One region of the Bradyrhizobium sp. 482_C4_N1_8 genome, then DNA from elsewhere that is predicted to be linked to it. Evidence: predicted binding sites of a transcription regulator. Region 1 holds the regulator's gene; each other region holds the start of a gene.

What was found. The regulator LexA, encoded in region 1, represses DNA repair genes until DNA is damaged. The targets are predictions, from matches to a motif close to TGTTCNNNNTGTGTTCNG.
Region 2: AB7Z56_RS31785 (ImuA family protein) is a predicted target of LexA. The motif match lies at 1,793-1,810, and genes of this name have one in related genera.
Region 3: ruvC (crossover junction endodeoxyribonuclease RuvC) is a predicted target of LexA. The motif match lies at 1,666-1,683, and genes of this name have one in related genera.
Region 4: AB7Z56_RS40730 (DNA recombination protein RmuC) is a predicted target of LexA. The motif match lies at 1,742-1,759, and genes of this name have one in related genera.

The regions. Positions count from the first base shown of each region.
Region 1 covers NZ_CP197231.1:4,318,303-4,322,488, reverse strand. Annotated here, with positions in the region: gene AB7Z56_RS20655 (HAD family hydrolase) at 1-164, shown strand, start outside; gene AB7Z56_RS20650 (hypothetical protein) at 362-514, shown strand; gene AB7Z56_RS20645 (molybdopterin molybdotransferase MoeA) at 746-1,957, shown strand; gene lexA (transcriptional repressor LexA) at 2,134-2,835, shown strand; gene AB7Z56_RS20635 (hypothetical protein) at 2,857-3,189, opposite strand; gene AB7Z56_RS20630 (hypothetical protein) at 3,436-3,870, shown strand; gene AB7Z56_RS20625 (GAF domain-containing protein) at 4,095-4,186, shown strand, end outside.
Region 2 covers NZ_CP197231.1:6,680,073-6,684,258, reverse strand. Annotated here, with positions in the region: gene AB7Z56_RS31795 (UdgX family uracil-DNA binding protein) at 1-477, opposite strand, end outside; gene AB7Z56_RS31790 (putative DNA modification/repair radical SAM protein) at 477-1,712, opposite strand; gene AB7Z56_RS31785 (ImuA family protein) at 1,876-2,658, shown strand; gene AB7Z56_RS31780 (Y-family DNA polymerase) at 2,561-4,147, shown strand; gene AB7Z56_RS31775 (error-prone DNA polymerase) at 4,144-4,186, shown strand, end outside.
Region 3 covers NZ_CP197231.1:1,314,959-1,319,144, forward strand. Annotated here, with positions in the region: gene AB7Z56_RS06120 (methyl-accepting chemotaxis protein) at 1-527, opposite strand, end outside; gene AB7Z56_RS06125 (YebC/PmpR family DNA-binding transcriptional regulator) at 731-1,477, shown strand; gene ruvC (crossover junction endodeoxyribonuclease RuvC) at 1,714-2,241, shown strand; gene ruvA (Holliday junction branch migration protein RuvA) at 2,384-3,001, shown strand; gene AB7Z56_RS06140 (hypothetical protein) at 2,998-3,528, shown strand; gene ruvB (Holliday junction branch migration DNA helicase RuvB) at 3,525-4,186, shown strand, end outside.
Region 4 covers NZ_CP197231.1:8,581,818-8,586,003, forward strand. Annotated here, with positions in the region: gene truA (tRNA pseudouridine(38-40) synthase TruA) at 1-33, opposite strand, end outside; gene fmt (methionyl-tRNA formyltransferase) at 33-956, opposite strand; gene def (peptide deformylase) at 1,095-1,619, opposite strand; gene AB7Z56_RS40730 (DNA recombination protein RmuC) at 1,791-2,990, shown strand; gene AB7Z56_RS40735 (AmpG family muropeptide MFS transporter) at 3,074-4,186, shown strand, end outside.

The DNA.
Region 1 (4,186 bases):
CCTTCGACCATGTCGTGGCCGCGATCGGCGTGCCGGCGAACCGTATCGTGTTCTTCGACGATCTTGCCGAGAACATCGAAGGAGCGCGGTCGCGCGGCCTGACCGCGGTCCACGTGACCTCGCCCCGCGACGTCGGGAATGCCCTCAAGGCGCTCGGAATCTGACCTCTGGCCGGCAAGCCGACGGGCCGCGAGTGGAACTATTTTGCCTGGGGGCGAGGAACCAAAACCCTTTGTGCATTTTTATACGGAGTTCCCGGAACGATTGCCCCTCTCGGGACTCATGAGTCCGTTGTGAATTCTACATCGGGCTTATCGTCGTGTTGGGCAAAACCTACCTTACCAAGCAAGCCTCTCTGCTGATGAAATTCGCCAGAACCACCTCGGATTCTGACCTCTCCGCAAAACTGATCAGCAAGGCCGCCGACCTGAAATCCCAGGCCGACCCGCTGCCTGACAAGGATCAGGGCCCCGCAGCGCCGGACGTCAGTCCGTACAAGCCGCCGGGGAGTTGACCGATGCTGGCCGTGGCTCTCGTCCTTCTCGTCCTCGCCATGGCCATCCTCGTACCGGTCTGTCTCGCCTTCTGGATCATGCCGCGGCGGACTTGATGCTCACCCTTCATCGCAGAGCGGATGACGCAGGATAAATCATCCTGCGCGGCCACTGTTTTGCCTCTGCGCCTGCACTCGGCTAGAACTCTCGCCGCCGATTTGCCCGAACGGGCCCAGCAGGAGTTTTCACCCGTGGCCCTGATGCCGGTTTCCGACGCGCTCGCTGCGGTGCTGGCGGGCGCAGAGCCGCTGCCTGAAGAGATGATCGCGCTCGACGCAGCCTTCCACCGCGTGCTCGCGCGCGACGTCGCCGCGCGGCGCACGCAGCCGCCGCAGGCGATGTCGGCAATGGACGGCTATGCGGTGCGCGCGGTCGATGCGGCGAAGATCGACTCCCAGCTCACCCTGATTGGCGAGGTCGCGGCGGGCCGCCCGTTTGCGGGATCGGTCGGCGCCGGCGAGGCCGTGCGTATCTTCACCGGCGGTGTCGTTCCCGATGGCGCTGATGCGGTCGTGATCCAGGAGGACACGATCGCGGACGGCAAGCGCATAACGATCAAGGAAGCTGCCGTAACGGGGCGGCACATCCGCCCCGCCGGCGTCGACTTCTCGGAAGGCGACGTGCTGCTGCGCAAAGGGGCCCGGCTCACCGAGCGCGACCTCGCGCTCGCCGCCGGCATGAATTACCCGCAACTGCCAGTCCGGCGACGCCCGAAGGTCGCGATCCTCGCGACCGGCGACGAGCTGGTGATGCCGGGTACGACGCCGGGCCACGGCCAGATCGTCTATTCCAACGGCTACGCCCTGCACGCGCTCGCCCGCAGCGAGGGCGCCGATACCATCGACCTCGGCGTTGCCGCCGATACGCTGGAGGCCACCACGGCCGGCATCGGCCGCGCGCGGGAGAGCGGCGCCGACATCCTGATCACGACCGGCGGCGCGTCGGTCGGGGACCACGATCTGGTCCAGCAGGCGCTGAGGGACGAAGGTATCTCGATGGCGTTCTGGAAGATCGCGATGCGGCCGGGCAAGCCGATGATGAACGGGCGGCTCGGCGCGATGCGCGTGATCGGCCTGCCCGGCAATCCCGTGTCATCCTACGTTTGCGGCTTCCTGTTCATGGTGCCGTTGATTCGCGCGCTTTCGGGCCGTTCGATGATTCATCACCGCCGCGAACGCGCGGTGCTCGGCCGCGATGTCGGCGCCAATGACCAGCGCGAGGATTACCTGCGCGCACGCCTCGAGCTGCGCGACGACGGCACGCTCGTCGCCCTTCCGGTCAATCACCAGGATTCCTCGCTGCTTGCGAATCTCGCTGCGGCACAGGCACTTCTCGTGCGCGCGCCATTCGCGTCGAAGGCCGAAGCCGGCACGCCTTGCGAGGTCTTGCGGCTGCCCGTCTGAGCGCTTCGTTCGCGTGCGTTCCGCGAACTTTGTCGCGTTCACGGTAAATTAAGCAGTTGCGGAACATGTATCGAACATATAGTGTCCGTTCATGATTTGTTTCGAGAATGTAGCGGCTTACTGCTGAATTCAGCGTCTCGGAATCGAACGACATCAACCGGGGGATTTTGGTCGAGATGTTAACGCGCAAACAATACGAGCTCCTGCGGTTCATCAGCGAACGACTGAAGGAAAGCGGCGTGCCGCCCTCCTTCGATGAGATGAAGGACGCGCTCGACCTGCGCTCGAAATCGGGCATCCATCGCCTGATCACCGCGCTCGAGGAGCGCGGCTTCATCCGGCGCCTGCCCAACCGGGCCCGCGCCATCGAGGTGATCAAGCTGCCCGAGCTTCAGGCCGCCGCCGGCAGCCGCCGCGGCTTCACGCCGAGCGTCATCGAAGGCAATCTCGGCAAGGTCCGCACGACTTCGAGCCCGCCGCCGGACGAGGGCGAGCGCCCCGTCGCGGTCCCCGTGATGGGCCGCATCGCGGCCGGTACGCCGATCGAGGCCTTGCAGACCCGCAGCCACACCATCAGCGTACCGCCTGACATGCTCGGCTCGGGCGAACATTACGCGCTCGAAGTGCGCGGCGATTCCATGGTCGAGGCCGGCATTCTCGACGGCGACATGGCGCTGATCCAGCGCAACGAGAGCGCCGATACCGGCGATATCGTGGTGGCGCTGATCGACGACGAGGAGGCGACGCTCAAGCGCTTCCGCCGCCGCGGCGCCTCGATCGCGCTCGAGCCCGCCAATGCGGCCTATGAGGTCCGCATTCTGCCGCCCAACCGGGTGAAGATCCAGGGCAAGCTGATCGGACTGTACCGGAAGTATTGATACCGAACGTGCCGGTATCGGTCATTTCGCGCCCCGCGCGCTTTCGATCGGCATCGCCGATCCGGGATTGGAGCGGACGATTGTCCGCTTCCGCTGGATAGTCTTTCTGGTTTCGCGCAGATTATCCGGCCCCTCCTCCAGCGGTACATCCTCGGCACGCCACACGAAGCAGCCCTGCTTCGCGGCCTTCAGGTTCGAGGAGAAGTCATGCGCCAGATCGTTCTGAGCACAGTTGCTGTGGCGCTGATCGCAGCATCGGCCGCGCAAGCCTTGGCCGCGCAATCGCGGCCCCATGCCCGCAAGGATACCGCCGTAAGCGAGCAAGTCCGCAAGGCCCTCGACGCCGTCGACCAACCGTCGCGGCCGGGCTGGCAATATTCCGGCTGGTCGGCGCCTGCGGGGCGCTGACACGCGCCTGCGGAATGCAAAGGGGCGGGCTTTGTTCCTGGTGGATTCGGGAAAGTTAATGTGATTGCGGCCTGCGGCGGCGAGCCGTAGATTTGCCTACAACCCGGCAGAACGTTTGGTATTTCCACTCTGATAGAGGCCTGCGCCTCGATTAAGAGACGTGGGTCGCTATCCCTGCATGAGGAGCACCCGATGTGTGACTACAGCCTGCATGCCGTCGCGTCGCGTCCCGCCGAAGTCGGCGAGACGATCGTCACGACAACCTTCCGCGGCACCTCGACGCGCGGCTTTGCCTCCGCGGCCGATCCGACCGTCGCGGTCTGCCTGCTCCCGGGAACGGAGCTCGCCTTCGCCGACAACGTCCGCTACGACAATCGCTGGATCTGGACGCGCACCGTCAATTCGCGCGTCGGCAAGTTCGGCAAGATCGATCCGCACATTCCCGATCGCCATCATGATGCGATCGAATTCCCCGACGGCAAATCCGTGCTGGTGACGCAGCTGGTCGAAGGCCAGCGTGCGACCGTGCTGCAGCTACCGGTGACCCAGCCGCTCGGCGAGCGCGAGCACAAGCCGCAGACCATCACCGACAGCCGGCCAACCAGCACCCGCCTGCCGATCGGCTGACATCGCCATTCCCGGCCGGCAGGTCGGGCCAGGATTGAAAATCGCCATCGCCGGCCGAGGCCGGCGAGATGGTGTTGCTCGTGCCCCGCGAAACGCCATCGGGCGGACCAAGCCGTTGTGCCTCCCACCGCACGAAGTTTGCGCTGTCCTGCCTGAATTTTAAACGTCCGTTCCGCAGCCAAATGGCCGATGCTTGGTGCGGCTTGAGACGGCGGGCACGTTCGATGAAGACCTTCATTCGCGTCGTTGAACTCTGGGTGCCTGACCGCACGCGCATGCGGCTGGAATTCGGCGGCGGCCTCTACGGCGAAGGGTT
Region 2 (4,186 bases), 2.4 Mb from region 1:
AAAGAACGGCGCGGCAAGCTCGACGATGTGATGCTCCGGCTCGAACCAGGCGACGTAATGCGCCGCGCGCTCGCGTCCGATCTCGCGGAAGCGCACGAAGGCATGCATCTTGTGCTCGTCGCGATGGACTGCTCTTGCCATGGCGGTGACTTGCGCGACATCGGGATCGGTCGCGACCTCGATGAGATCGTGATTGTCTTTCAAGCGCCAGAGCAGGCGATAGAGGATCGCAAAGCGCTCGCCGTCGCGATGCAGGATCGCGGCCTTGGCGAGCTCGACGAATTTTGCCGAGACGTTGAAGGTGCCGTCGTTCACCTCAAATATCGGAGACGGCGCGGGCGGTGCGAACAGCTCGGCTTCGCCGCCTTGTACGGTCCAGGTGGCATCGGTTGGCGGCACATGATGCAGCACGAGCGACCGCGCGGCTTTGCGCCAGCCGTCGAAATCGGTTTCGGTGTCGAGGGTGATGTACTGCATCAGAAGCCAAACCCCAGTTGTGTTGCCTTCGGCTTGAACCGTTCGATCAGCCGCGCCTCGTCGAGGCGGTGCGGCGCGGGGCGGTGATCGCTGAGGACGATGAAAGGCAGCGCCTTGTTGCGGGGCACGTGCAGCCGCGCGAGATCGGAGAGGCGGATCGTGGTGGTGCGCCGGGTCGCGATGATGCGTTCGACCGCCTTGGTGCCGAAGCCGGGCACGCGCAACAGCTCCTCGCGGCTGGCGCGGTTGACGTCGAGCGGGAAGCGGTCGCGATGGCGCAGCGCCCAGGCGAGCTTCGGATCGATGTCGAGCGGCAGCATCGCGTTGTCATCGACGATCTCCGCAACGTCGAAACCGTAGAACCGCATCAGCCAGTCGGCCTGGTAGAGCCGGTGCTCGCGCAGCAGCGGCGGCTGTACCAGAGGCAAAGCGCGGCTGGCATCGGGGATCGGGCTGAAGGCGGAGTAATAGACGCGCCGCAGCCTGTAGGAGCCATAGAGATTGGAGCTGGTGTGGAGAATGGTGTGATCGGAGGCCGCGTCGGCGCCGACGATCATCTGCGTGCTCTGTCCGGCGGGCGCGAAGCGCTGCGGCCTCGCCTTCGTCTTTGTGCTGCGGTTTTCCTCAGCCTCGTCGAGCTTCAGCCGCAGCCGGCCCATGGTGCGGCGGATCGCGCGCACATCCTTTTCCGGTGCGTATTGCTGCAGGCTCGTCTCCTCAGGCATCTCGATGTTGATGGAGAGGCGATCTGCATATTTGCCGGCTTCCGCGATCAGCGCGTCGTCGGCCTCGGGAATGGTCTTGAGATGGATGTAGCCGCGAAAGTGATGCTCCTCGCGCAGTTTGCGCGCGACGCTGACCACCTGCTCCATGGTGTAGTCGGGGCTGCGGATGATGCCGGAGGAGAGAAACAAGCCCTCGATGTAATTGCGCCGGTAGAAGTCGAGCGTGAGCTTGACCACTTCGTCGATGGTGAAGCGGGCACGCGGCACGTTGGAAGAGGCGCGGTTGACGCAATAAAGGCAGTTGTAATTGCAGGCGTTGGTCAGGAGCACTTTGAGCAGCGAGATGCAGCGTCCGTCCGGCGCGTAGGAATGGCAGATGCCCATGCCCGGTGCGGTCGAGCCCATGCCCTTGCCGTCGCTGGAATCCCGCTTCTCGGTGCCGCTGGAGGCGCACGACGCATCGTATTTGGCGGCATCAGCCAGAATCTCCAGCTTGCGTTGTACGTCCATCGTGGAATCCCTTTGATTCAGCTTACGAATCCGGATGAGCACCAATTCGATTGACTCCCCGGCCGCTGTTAGCTTTATATTAGAACATATCATGAACAAATGAGCCAGCCGCAGGTTCTTATTTTTGAGAACCTCGGCAATCACCTCTGAAGGAGCGGCGTATATGAGCGGCGCACGGATGAACGCGCTTGCGACCTTGCGCGGCCAGATCGAGCGCATCGAGACGGCGGAGGTCGTGCATCAGCACGATCGCGTCGCGCTCGGCCACGACGAGGTCGACAGCGCGCTGAAGGGCGGGCTCGCGCGCGCGGTGATCCACGAGGTGTTTTGCGAGGGCCGGCAGGGAACCGCCGCGACGGGTTTTGTCATGGGGCTTGCGGGGCGTGTCTCGCGGCGCCGGCCGCTGCTGTGGGTGCGGCAGGATTTTTCGGAACTCGAGACCGGCGCGCTGTCGATGAGCGGGCTTGCCGAGATCGGTCTCGATCCGCGCCGCGTGGTGATGGTGCGCGCCGCCGATGTCGAGAGCGCGTTGCGGACCTCGGCCGATGCGCTCGCCTGCGACGCGCTTGGCGCCGTCGTGCTCGAGCTCTGGGGTGAGACGCGGCAGTTCGATCTCGTGGCGAGCCGTAAGCTGACACTGGCCGCGCAATCGTCCGGTGTCACCGGCCTGATGTTGCGGATGGCCGCGCAGCCGCTGCCCTCGACCGCGGAGACGCGATGGATGCTGCGCGCGGCGCATTCGCCGCCGGGCCCGGCATGGAGTGCCTGGGGCGCGCCGCGCTTCGATGCCGAGCTCTTGCGCAATCGTCATGGCCCCTGCGGCCGGTGGATCATGGAATGGAAATGTGATGAGTGCCAGTTCTCTGAACCGTCGACGTATCCTCAGCCTGTGGCTGCCACGCCTGCCCATCGATCGGATTCAGCGGTTCTTCGGCGCGCTGGGTAAGACCAATGATCCGAGCATCGTCGTCATCAAGGACAACAATGCGCTGGTGATCCATGCGCTGGACGAAGCCGCCGAGCGCCTCGGCTTGCACATCGGCCAGCCCCTGGCCAATGCACGGGCGATGTGTCCGGACTTGAAAGTGTTCGACGCCGATGTCGTGGCCGATGCGAAGACGCTCAGCGACGTCGCCGACTGGTGCGATCGCTTCACGCCGCTGGTGGCGCTCGATCCGCCGCACGGGCTGTTTCTGGACATCACCGGCTGCGCGCATCTGTTCGGCGGCGAGGCTGCGTTGTTGCAGACCTTCGTCCGCGGGCTCGCCCGTCAGGGTTTTGCCGTCAGCGCGGCGATCGCCGGCACCTCGGTCTGCGCGCGCACGCTGACGCGGCAGGCCTCCGGCACCATCGTCGCCGATGGCGGGGAGGCGGCGGCGGTCAGCCGGCTGCCGGTGTCCGCGCTCGGTGCGGGCGAGGCCATCACCACGGGCCTGCGTCGCGCCGGCCTGAAAACCATCGGCGATGTCGCCTCGCGCGAGCCGCATGAGATCACGGCGCGGTTCGGCGCGCGGTTCTCCACGCTGCTCGCGCATGCGCAGGGGCATGGCGATGCCCCGATCAATCCGCGCAAACCGCTGCCGGATTACATCGTGGAGAAGCGCTTTGCCGAACCGATCGCCACCGACACCATGATCGCGATGACGCTGTCGCGGCTGGCCGACACGCTGATCGCGTCCATGGAGAAGCAGGGCAAGGGTGCGCGGCGCCTGGAAGCCGCCTTCTTTCGCACCGACGGCGTGGTGCGCGCGATCATGGTCGAGACCGGGCGGCCGGTCACGCAAAGCAAAGTCATCGACCGGCTGTTCCGCGAGCGCCTCGATGCGCTCGCCGATCCGCTGGATCCCGGCTTCGGTTTCGACATGGTACGACTGTCGGCAAGCCGCACCGAGATCGTGGTGCAGGAGCAGCGCGATCTCGACGCCCATGTCCATGACAATGACGAGCTCGCCGCGCTGATCGACCGCATCGCCGCGCGCATCGGCGGAAAGCGCGTCGTCGTGCATTTGCCTGAGGATACCCATATCCCGGAATGTGCGGTGCTGGCCGCGCCTGCCCAGCACCATCTCGCCGTGGCCATGCAGGCCGAATGGCCGGCGCGCGCCGAGAGCGAGCCGCCGCTGCGCCCCCTGCGGCTGTTCGACAGACCGGAGCCGATCAAGGTGCCGTTCGCGACCGTGCCCGACGGCCCGCCGCATCAGTTCACCTGGCGGCGCGCGCTGCATGCGGTGGTGCGGGTGGAAGGGCCCGAGCGCATCGCGATGGAATGGTGGCGGCAGGACGGCAAGCAATTGACGCGGGATTATTTCCGCATCGAGGATGCCGAAGGCCTGCGCTTCTGGATCTTTCGCGACGGTCTTTACGAAGGAGAGGTGTTCGACGACGAAGGTAAACCCATTCCCCCCAACTGGTATGTGCACGGTCTCTTCGCATGAACACGCCCGCTTATGCCGAGATCGGCATCACCACCAACT
Region 3 (4,186 bases), 3.0 Mb from region 1:
CGCGCGGCCTCGATGGTCGAGTTGAGCGCGAGCAGCGTCGTCTGCCGCGCGATCTGCGCGATCAGATTGACGACATTGCCGATGGCGGCGGAGGATTCGCGCAGGCGGTCGACATTGGCGCGGGCTTCCTGCGCCGCGGCGCTGGCTTCGTCGGCGAGCTTGCCGGCCTCGCGCACCTGCGCGCCGATGCCTTGCGCGGACTGGGTGAACTTGTCGGCGGCATGGGCGAAGGTCGAGGCGTTCGACTGCGCGGCATTGGTCCGACCGGTGAGGGCGTCGGTGCGCTCGCGAATGTCCGCGAGCGTTGCCGCGGTCGCCTCCGCGCCGCCGGCCACCGAATTGGCGGCGCGCTCGAGCTGGCGGATCATGGCGCCGAGCTCGAGTTCCAGCAGTTCCAGGATTTCCCTGGCGGAATCGCCCTCGGCCGACAGGGCGGGCGCGGGATCGGCCGGCGACGGCGCGGCCTGTGGGGGTGCCACGGGCGTGGACAAGTCGGGCAGACGCTTCCGAAACAATGCGAACGCCATCAGGTCACTCTTGTCGGGGAACGGGCGGTTGCTATTTTCGCAAGCCGGAATGAAATCAGGGTTAACGGTGCCTGACTCCTAGGCACGGGACACTACGGTATTACCTTAAAGTCGTAGAGCCTCTTTCATTCCGGTGGGTTGGCGGCCTATAAGGCCGCGCTTCCCACGCTCACCTTTGGCGCACGATTCCTTACGAGACACGCATGGCCGGACATTCCCAATTCAAGAACATCATGCACCGCAAGGGGCGGCAGGATGCCCAGAAGTCGAAGCTGTTCGGCAAGCTGGCGCGGGAAATCACCGTCGCGGCCAAGCTGGGCACCCCCGACCCCAACATGAACCCGCGCCTGCGTGCCGCCATCATCGCGGCGCGCCAGGAGAACATGCCGAAGGACAATATCGAGCGCGCCGTCAAGAAGGCGCTCGGCAATGAGGGCGAGAACTATGACGAGATCCGCTACGAGGGTTACGGCCCCGGCGGCGTCGCCGTCATCGTCGAGGCGCTGACCGACAACCGCAACCGCGCCGCCTCCGACATCCGCTCCTTCTTCACCAAGTCGGGCGGCAATCTCGGCGAAACCGGCTCGGTCTCCTTCATGTTCGACCGCACCGGCATCATCGAATACGACCGCAGCGTCGCCTCCGACGACGCGGTGCTGGATGCCGCGATCGAGGCCGGCGCCGACGACGTGGTATCGGGCGAAGGTGGACACGAGATCTACGCCTCGACCGAAGGCTATCGCGACGTCGCCAAGGCGCTGGAAGCCAAGTTCGGCGAGCCGCGCAAGGCCGCTCTGATCTGGAAGCCGCAGAATACGGTCGCGGTCGACGACGAGACCGGCGAGAAGCTTTTGAAGCTGATGGACCTGCTCAACGAGCACGACGACGTCCAGCACGTCTACGCCAATTTCGAGGTGTCGGACGCGCTGATGGCGAAGATTGGCGGCTGAGGTCGCCACCAGCCCCGGATTCCGCTGTCGTCGCCCGGCTTGACCGGGCGACCCAGTATTCCAGAGACGTCTGAGGGAAACGGAGAAGCCGCGGCGTACTGGATACCCCGCTTTCGCGGGGTATGACGTCGGAGGGTGCTGCGGGCAGCGCGGCGATCTCCGACGAGCCCCACTTCCCCTGTTACTTCCGTTCTGTTTCTGTTTCCCCCACCGCAGCCAGCCGCTATCACTGGCCCATGACTGCGCTCCCGATTCGTGGCCCCGTTCGCATCATCGGCATCGACCCCGGCCTGCGCCGCACCGGCTGGGGCGTGATCGAGGCCGAGGGCAATCGTTTGATCTACGTCGCCTGCGGCTCGGTGGAACCACCGGACGATCTGCCGCTGGCGAGCCGGCTGCTCGCGATCCATGAGGGGCTTGCCGCCGTCCTGTCCGGTCACAAGCCGATGGAAGCCGCGGTCGAGCAGACCTTTGTGAACAAGGACGGCGTCGCGACGCTGAAGCTCGGCCAGGCCCGCGGCGTCGCCATGCTGGCGCCCGCGATGTTCGGCATTACCGTCGCCGAATACGCGCCGAACCAGGTCAAGAAGACGGTGGTCGGCGCCGGCCACGCCGACAAGCACCAGATCGCGATGATGCTGAAGATCTTGCTGCCGAAAGCCGAGCCGCCGTCAGCGGACGCCGCCGACGCGCTCGCCATCGCGATCACCCACGCCCATCACCGCCAGAGCACGGCGCTCAGGCTGAAGGTGGTGGGGATATGATCAATCGTCATGCATCGCCGGCGTCATGCCCGGGCTTGTCCCGGGCATCCACGTTCTTTCTCGTCGATGTCAAAGGCGTGGATGGCCGGGTCAAGCCCGGCCATGACGAGAGAGAAGTGCCTGCCGTAGCTGAGGTCCCGAGATGATCGGCAAGCTCAAGGGCCTGATCGATTCCTACGGCGAGGATTATGTGCTCCTCGACGTCGGCGGGGTCGGCTATCAGGTGCATTGCTCGGCCCGCACGCTGCAGCATCTGCCCTCGCCCGGCGAGGCCGCGGTGCTGTCGATCGAGACTTATGTCCGCGAGGACCAGATAAAGCTGTTCGGTTTCCGCACCGATCAGGAGCGCGAATGGTTTCGCCTGCTCCAGACCGTGCAGGGCGTCGGCGCCAAGGTCGCGCTCGCCGTGCTCGGCACGCTGGCGCCTTCCGATCTCGCCAACGCGATCGCGCTGCGCGACAAGGCCGCGGTGGCACGCACGCCGGGCGTCGGCCCCAAGGTTGCCGAGCGCATCGTTACCGAGCTGAAGGACAAGGCGCCAGCCTTCGCCAATGTCGATCCCGCCGTCGTCCATCTCGCCGGCGCCGTCGACGACCAGCGCGCGCCGCGCCCGGTGGCGGACGCGATCTCTGCGCTGGTCAATCTCGGCTACGGCCAGCCGCAGGCGGCTGCGGCCATCGCATCGGCATCGCGCAGCGCGGGCGAGAGCGCCGAGACCGCGCAACTCATCCGGCTAGGCCTGAAGGAGCTGTCGAAGTGAGCGCGGCCCACGCCAATCCCGTCGCCGCCCTGCTTCGTCGCCTTTCGCGCGTGGCCGGTATCGTCGTGATTTTCTCCATTGTCGGGCCGCTGACGACCGCCGCGTTGGTTGCTGTGACGGTAACGGCGCTCGGCGCCGCGGTGCTGCAGATGTTTCTCGTGTTCCTCGAACTGGAAGCACTGCGTGCTCTGGTTTCGATCGCGGTCGTGCTGTTGGCCATCGTCACGATTCTCGCCTCGTTCCTTCCTGCAGTCGTCGCCGGCCTGATATTTGCGTTGGCGGCGGTCTACGCCGATCTCAACATGATCTGGATGGCGTGGCTCGCCGCGGCCGTGGGCGCGGCCGGCTTCGTCATGGTTGGCATGTTCGTCGTGCCCTCCGAAACCTCGGCGGTGATCGTGCCGAGTGTCCGTTCCGCGCCCGAGGCGCTGAAGCTTTCGGCGATGCTCGCCGTCGTCGCCGTCATTCCGGCCAGCCTGTGCTGGTGGCTCGCGAAACCGCTGCATCGTGTTATCCTGCCCGCATGACCACTCCCCCACGCATCGTCACGCCCGAGCGCCGCTCCGATGACGTCGGCGACACCGCGCTACGCCCGCAGTCGCTGTCCGATTTCGTCGGCCAGCAGCAGGCGCGCAAGAACCTCTCGATCTTCATCGAGGCGGCACGCAAGCGCGGCGAGGCGCTCGATCACGTGCTGTTCGTAGGCCCGCCCGGCCTCGGCAAGACCACGCTGGCGCAGATCGTCGCCAAGGAGCTCGGCGTCGGCTTTCGCGCGACCTCGGGTCCGGTGATCGCCAAGGCCGGCGATCTCGCCGCGCTCCTCACCAACCTCGAAGAGCGCGACGTGCTCTTCATCGACGAGATCCATCGGCTCAGCCCGGCGGTGGAAGAGGTGCTCTATCCCGCGATGGAGGACTTTCAGCTCGACCTGATCATCGGCGAGGGCCCGGCGGCACGCTCGGTGAAGATCGAGCTGTCGAAATTCACGCTCGTCGGCGCCACCACGCGCGCCGGCCTCCTCACCAATCCCTTGCGCGATCGCTTCGGCATCCCGGTCCGCCTCAACTTCTATACGATCGAAGAGCTGGAAAGCATCGTCACCCGCGGCGCGCGCGTGCTCAATGTCGGCATGAGCGCCGACGGTGCCAACGAGATCGCGCGCCGCGCCCGCGGCACGCCGCGCAT
Region 4 (4,186 bases), 4.3 Mb from region 1:
GTCATATTCGATGGTGAGCTTGTAGCGGGGCATCAGGCCAGCCGCATCGGCGGCTTCACAGGCACGCCGCGCAGGAAGTCCGTGGCCTGCATCCGCGCCTTGCCCTCGCGCTGAAGCTCGAGGATGCGGATCGCGCCCTCACCGCAGGCAATCGTGAGCTGGTCGTCGAGCACCTCTCCGGGTGCACCGGAGCCCTTCGCCAGCTCGCAGCGCAGGATTTTTACGCGCGCATTCTCAAGCTCTGCCCAGGCGCCGGGAAACGGCGACAGGCCGTGGATGTGGCGCAGCACAGCGCGCGCCGGCCTGGACCAGTCGATCCGCGCTTCGGCCTTGTCGATCTTGGCGGCGTAGGTGACGCCATCCTCGCTCTGCTTCTTGAGCTGGAGCCCGCCGCGGGCGAGCGCGGCCATCGCGCGCACCATCAGATCGGCACCGATCCGGGAGAGGCGGTCATGCAGATCGACCGCGGTCATGTTGTCGGGAATCGCGATGCGCTCGGCCATGGCGACGTCACCGGTGTCGAGACCGACATCCATCTTCATCACCATGACGCCGCTCTCCGCATCGCCTTCCATGATCGCGCGGTTGATCGGCGCGGCGCCGCGCCAGCGCGGCAGCAGCGAAGCGTGCAGATTGTAACAGCCGAGCTTTGGCGCATCGAGGATCGCCTGCGGCAGGATCATGCCGTAGGCGACGACGACGGCGGCATCCGCATCAAAGGCACGAAACTCGTCGAGCGCTTCGGGCGGCTTCAACGACTTCGGCGTCAGCACGGGCACGCCGAGCTTTCGCGCGGCTTCCTCGACCGGAGTCGGCTGCAATTGCAGGCCGCGCCGTCCGCCGGGCTTGGGCGCGCGGGTATAGACCGCCGCGATCTCGTGGCCGTGCGAGACCAGCTCGAGCAGCGTCGGCACGGAGAAATCGGGCGTACCCATGAAGATCAGGCGGAGAGACATATGACGAGACAATCCTCGGGAACGAGCAAGTTACTCGTCATGGCCGGGCTTGTCCCGGCCATCCACGTTCTCGCTGCTCGCGGCGGCAAAGAACGTGGATGCCCGGCACAAGGCCGGGCATGACGGCGGAGGACGTGGCTACTCCGCGCGCTTGGCGGCTTTCTCGAACTTCTTGATCACGCGGTCGCGCTTGAGTTTTGACAGATAGTCGACGAACAGCACGCCGTTGAGATGGTCGATCTCGTGCTGGATGCAGGTGGCGTAGAGGCCTTCGGCGTCCTCCTCGTGCACCTTGCCGTCGAGGTCGGTGAAGCGCACCCGCACCTTCGCGGGCCTTTCGACCTCCTCGTAATATTCGGGAATCGAGAGGCAGCCTTCCTCGTAGACCGACAGATCCTCGGAGGATGCGATGATTTCAGGGTTGATGAAGACACGCGGCTCCGGCTTTGTCTCGCCGTCCGGGTCAGGCTTGGCGAGGTCCATGGTGATCAGCCGCAAGGGCTGCGCGATCTGGATCGCCGCGAGCCCGATGCCGGGCGCGTCGTACATGGTCTCGAACATGTCGTCAGCAAGCTTGCGGATCTCCGTCGTGACCTTCTCGATCGGCTTGGAGACCAGACGCAGCTGCTTGTCGGGCAGGATGATGATTTCTCTGAGGGCCATGGCCGCGATTTAAGCCGCATGCCGGATGCGGTCAATGCGGCGAGGAACTCCGTTAACCCTCCGCTAACCATAAAACTTCAGGTTTCGTTAACCATAAAAATTAGGGGGCTATTAACCATAAGCGTTCGCTATTCGTTCGCGGAGGGTGTCGAATCGGCTACAAGGGCCGCCATGAACGAGATCATTTTCCTGGCTGGCGACTGGCCGGTCCGCACGATCGATGCGCTGATCGGCTTCGGCGCCCTCGTCGTCATCCTGCTGCTGGTGATCGCGGTCGTGATCGCGCGATCCGGGCGGCGCGGCGCGGAACTCGCCATGGCCAATGCCATCCGCGCGGACGAGCTCGAGGAGCGCCTCAGCCAGGTGCTGCACGCCCAGAGCGAGGCTGCCGGCCGAGCCGACGCCATGACCCAGGCGCTGGCCGGCCGCCAGGCTGACATGGCGCGCGCGGTCAACGAGCGGCTGGATTCGGTGACCCATCGGGTCGGCCAATCCATGGAACACTCGACCCGCAACACCATGGAGAGCCTGCGCGCCCTGCACGAGCGGCTCGGCATCATCGACAACGCGCACAAGAACCTCACCGACCTCACCACGCAGGTGACGACCCTGCGCGACGTGCTCGCCAACAAGCAGTCGCGCGGCGCCTTCGGCCAGGCAAGGATGGAGGCGATCGTCCAGGACGGCTTGCCGAAGGGCGCCTACGAGTTCCAGTTCACGCTCTCGACGGGAAAGCGGCCGGACTGCGTGGTGTTCCTGCCCGACCAGCGCCCGCTCTGCATCGACGCAAAATTTCCGCTGGAGGCGATGACCGCGCTGCACGACGCCCGCACCGACGAGGAGAAGCGCATCGCCACGCAGCGGCTGCGCGGCGACGTGATGAAGCATGTCAGCGACATTGCCGACAAATATCTCGTCGCCGGCGAGACCCAGGAGATGGCGCTGATGTTCGTGCCGTCGGAATCGGTCTACGCCGAGATCCATGACGGTTTCGACGACGTGATCCAGAAGGCCTATCGCGCCCGCGTCGTGCTGGTGTCGCCTTCGCTGCTGATGCTCGCGATCCAGGTGATGCAGCAGATCATGAAAGACGCGCGCATGCGCGACGCCGCCGACCAGATCCGCACCGAGGTGATCAAGCTCGGCGACGATTTGGGACGCCTGCGCGACCGCGTGCTGAAATTGCAGAAGCATTTTGCCGACGCCAACGAGGACGTGCGGCAGGTGCTGATCTCCGCCGACAAGATCGAGAAGCGCGCCGGGCGAATCGAGGAGCTCGATTTCAGCAAGACCGATGCGCCGGAGGGGCCGCATCTGGTGGCAACCGGTGCCGCGGAGCTGTTCCCGAGGAAGCTCCAGGCGGGGGAGTGAGTTTTGAGGCACACTGTCGTCGCCCGGCTTGACCGGGCGACGACACCTCACTTGTGGCAGCCAGAATCTGCTAACACCTCCCCATGACCGCACCCGACGCGACCTCCCCTGCCAGCCCCGACACGGCCCCCACGTCCTGGCGCGATGGCCTGGCCGTGTACCTGCAACCGCGGGTGCTGATCGTGCTGTTCCTCGGCTTCTCGTCCGGGCTGCCGCTGGCGCTGTCGGGCTCGACGCTGCTGGTGTGGATGCGCGAGGCCGGGGTCGACCTCAAGACCATCGGGCTGTTTGCGCTGGTCGGCACGCCCTACACGCTGAAATTCCTGTGGGCGCCGCTGGTGGATGCGCTGCATGTGCCGCTGTTCACTCGCGCGTTCGGGCGGCGGCGCGGTTGGCTGCTGTTCTCGCAATTGCTGCTGATCATCGCGATCCTGCTGCTGGCGCTTACCGATCCCGCGCGCTCGCCGTTCTACGTCGCGCTCGGCGCGCTGCTGGTCGCGACGACGTCCTCGACGCAGGACATCGTGGTCGACGCGTTCCGCGTCGAGAGCCTGCCGGAGAGCGAGCAGGCTGCCGGAATGGCTTCCTACGTCGCGGCCTACCGCATCGGCATGCTGGTCTCGACCGCGGGCGCGCTGTTCATCGTGTCCGGCTTCGAGGGCACCGGCATTCCGCGCGCGTCGGCCTGGATGTGGGGCTACGTGGTGATGGCGGCGATGGTGCTGATCGGCACGATCACCGCGCTGGCCGCGACAGAGCCCGAGCAATCGGTGCGGGCGGAAGCCGCGACACAAACCGAGACGGCGTTCGCGCGCGTGCTGCACGCGGCGATCGGAGCCTTCTCGGAATTCCTGTCGCGCAAGGATGCGCTCGCCGCGCTCGCCTTCGTCGTGCTGTTCAAGTTCACCGACGCCTTCTCCGGCACCATGACCGCGCCGTTCGTGATCGACCTCGGCTTTTCCCGCAACGATTATGCGGCGATCGTGAAGGGCGTTGGTCTCGCGGCAACGCTGATCGGCGGCTTTGCCGGCGGCTTCCTCGCGCGGCGCTATTCGCTCGCGACCAGCCTGTGGATCGGCGGCGTGGTGCAGGCGCTCGCCAATCTCTCCTTCTCCTGGCTGGCATTCGTCGGCACCAGCCAATGGGCGCTGGCCTTTGCCATCACCTGCGAGAACTTTACCAGCGCCATCGGCACC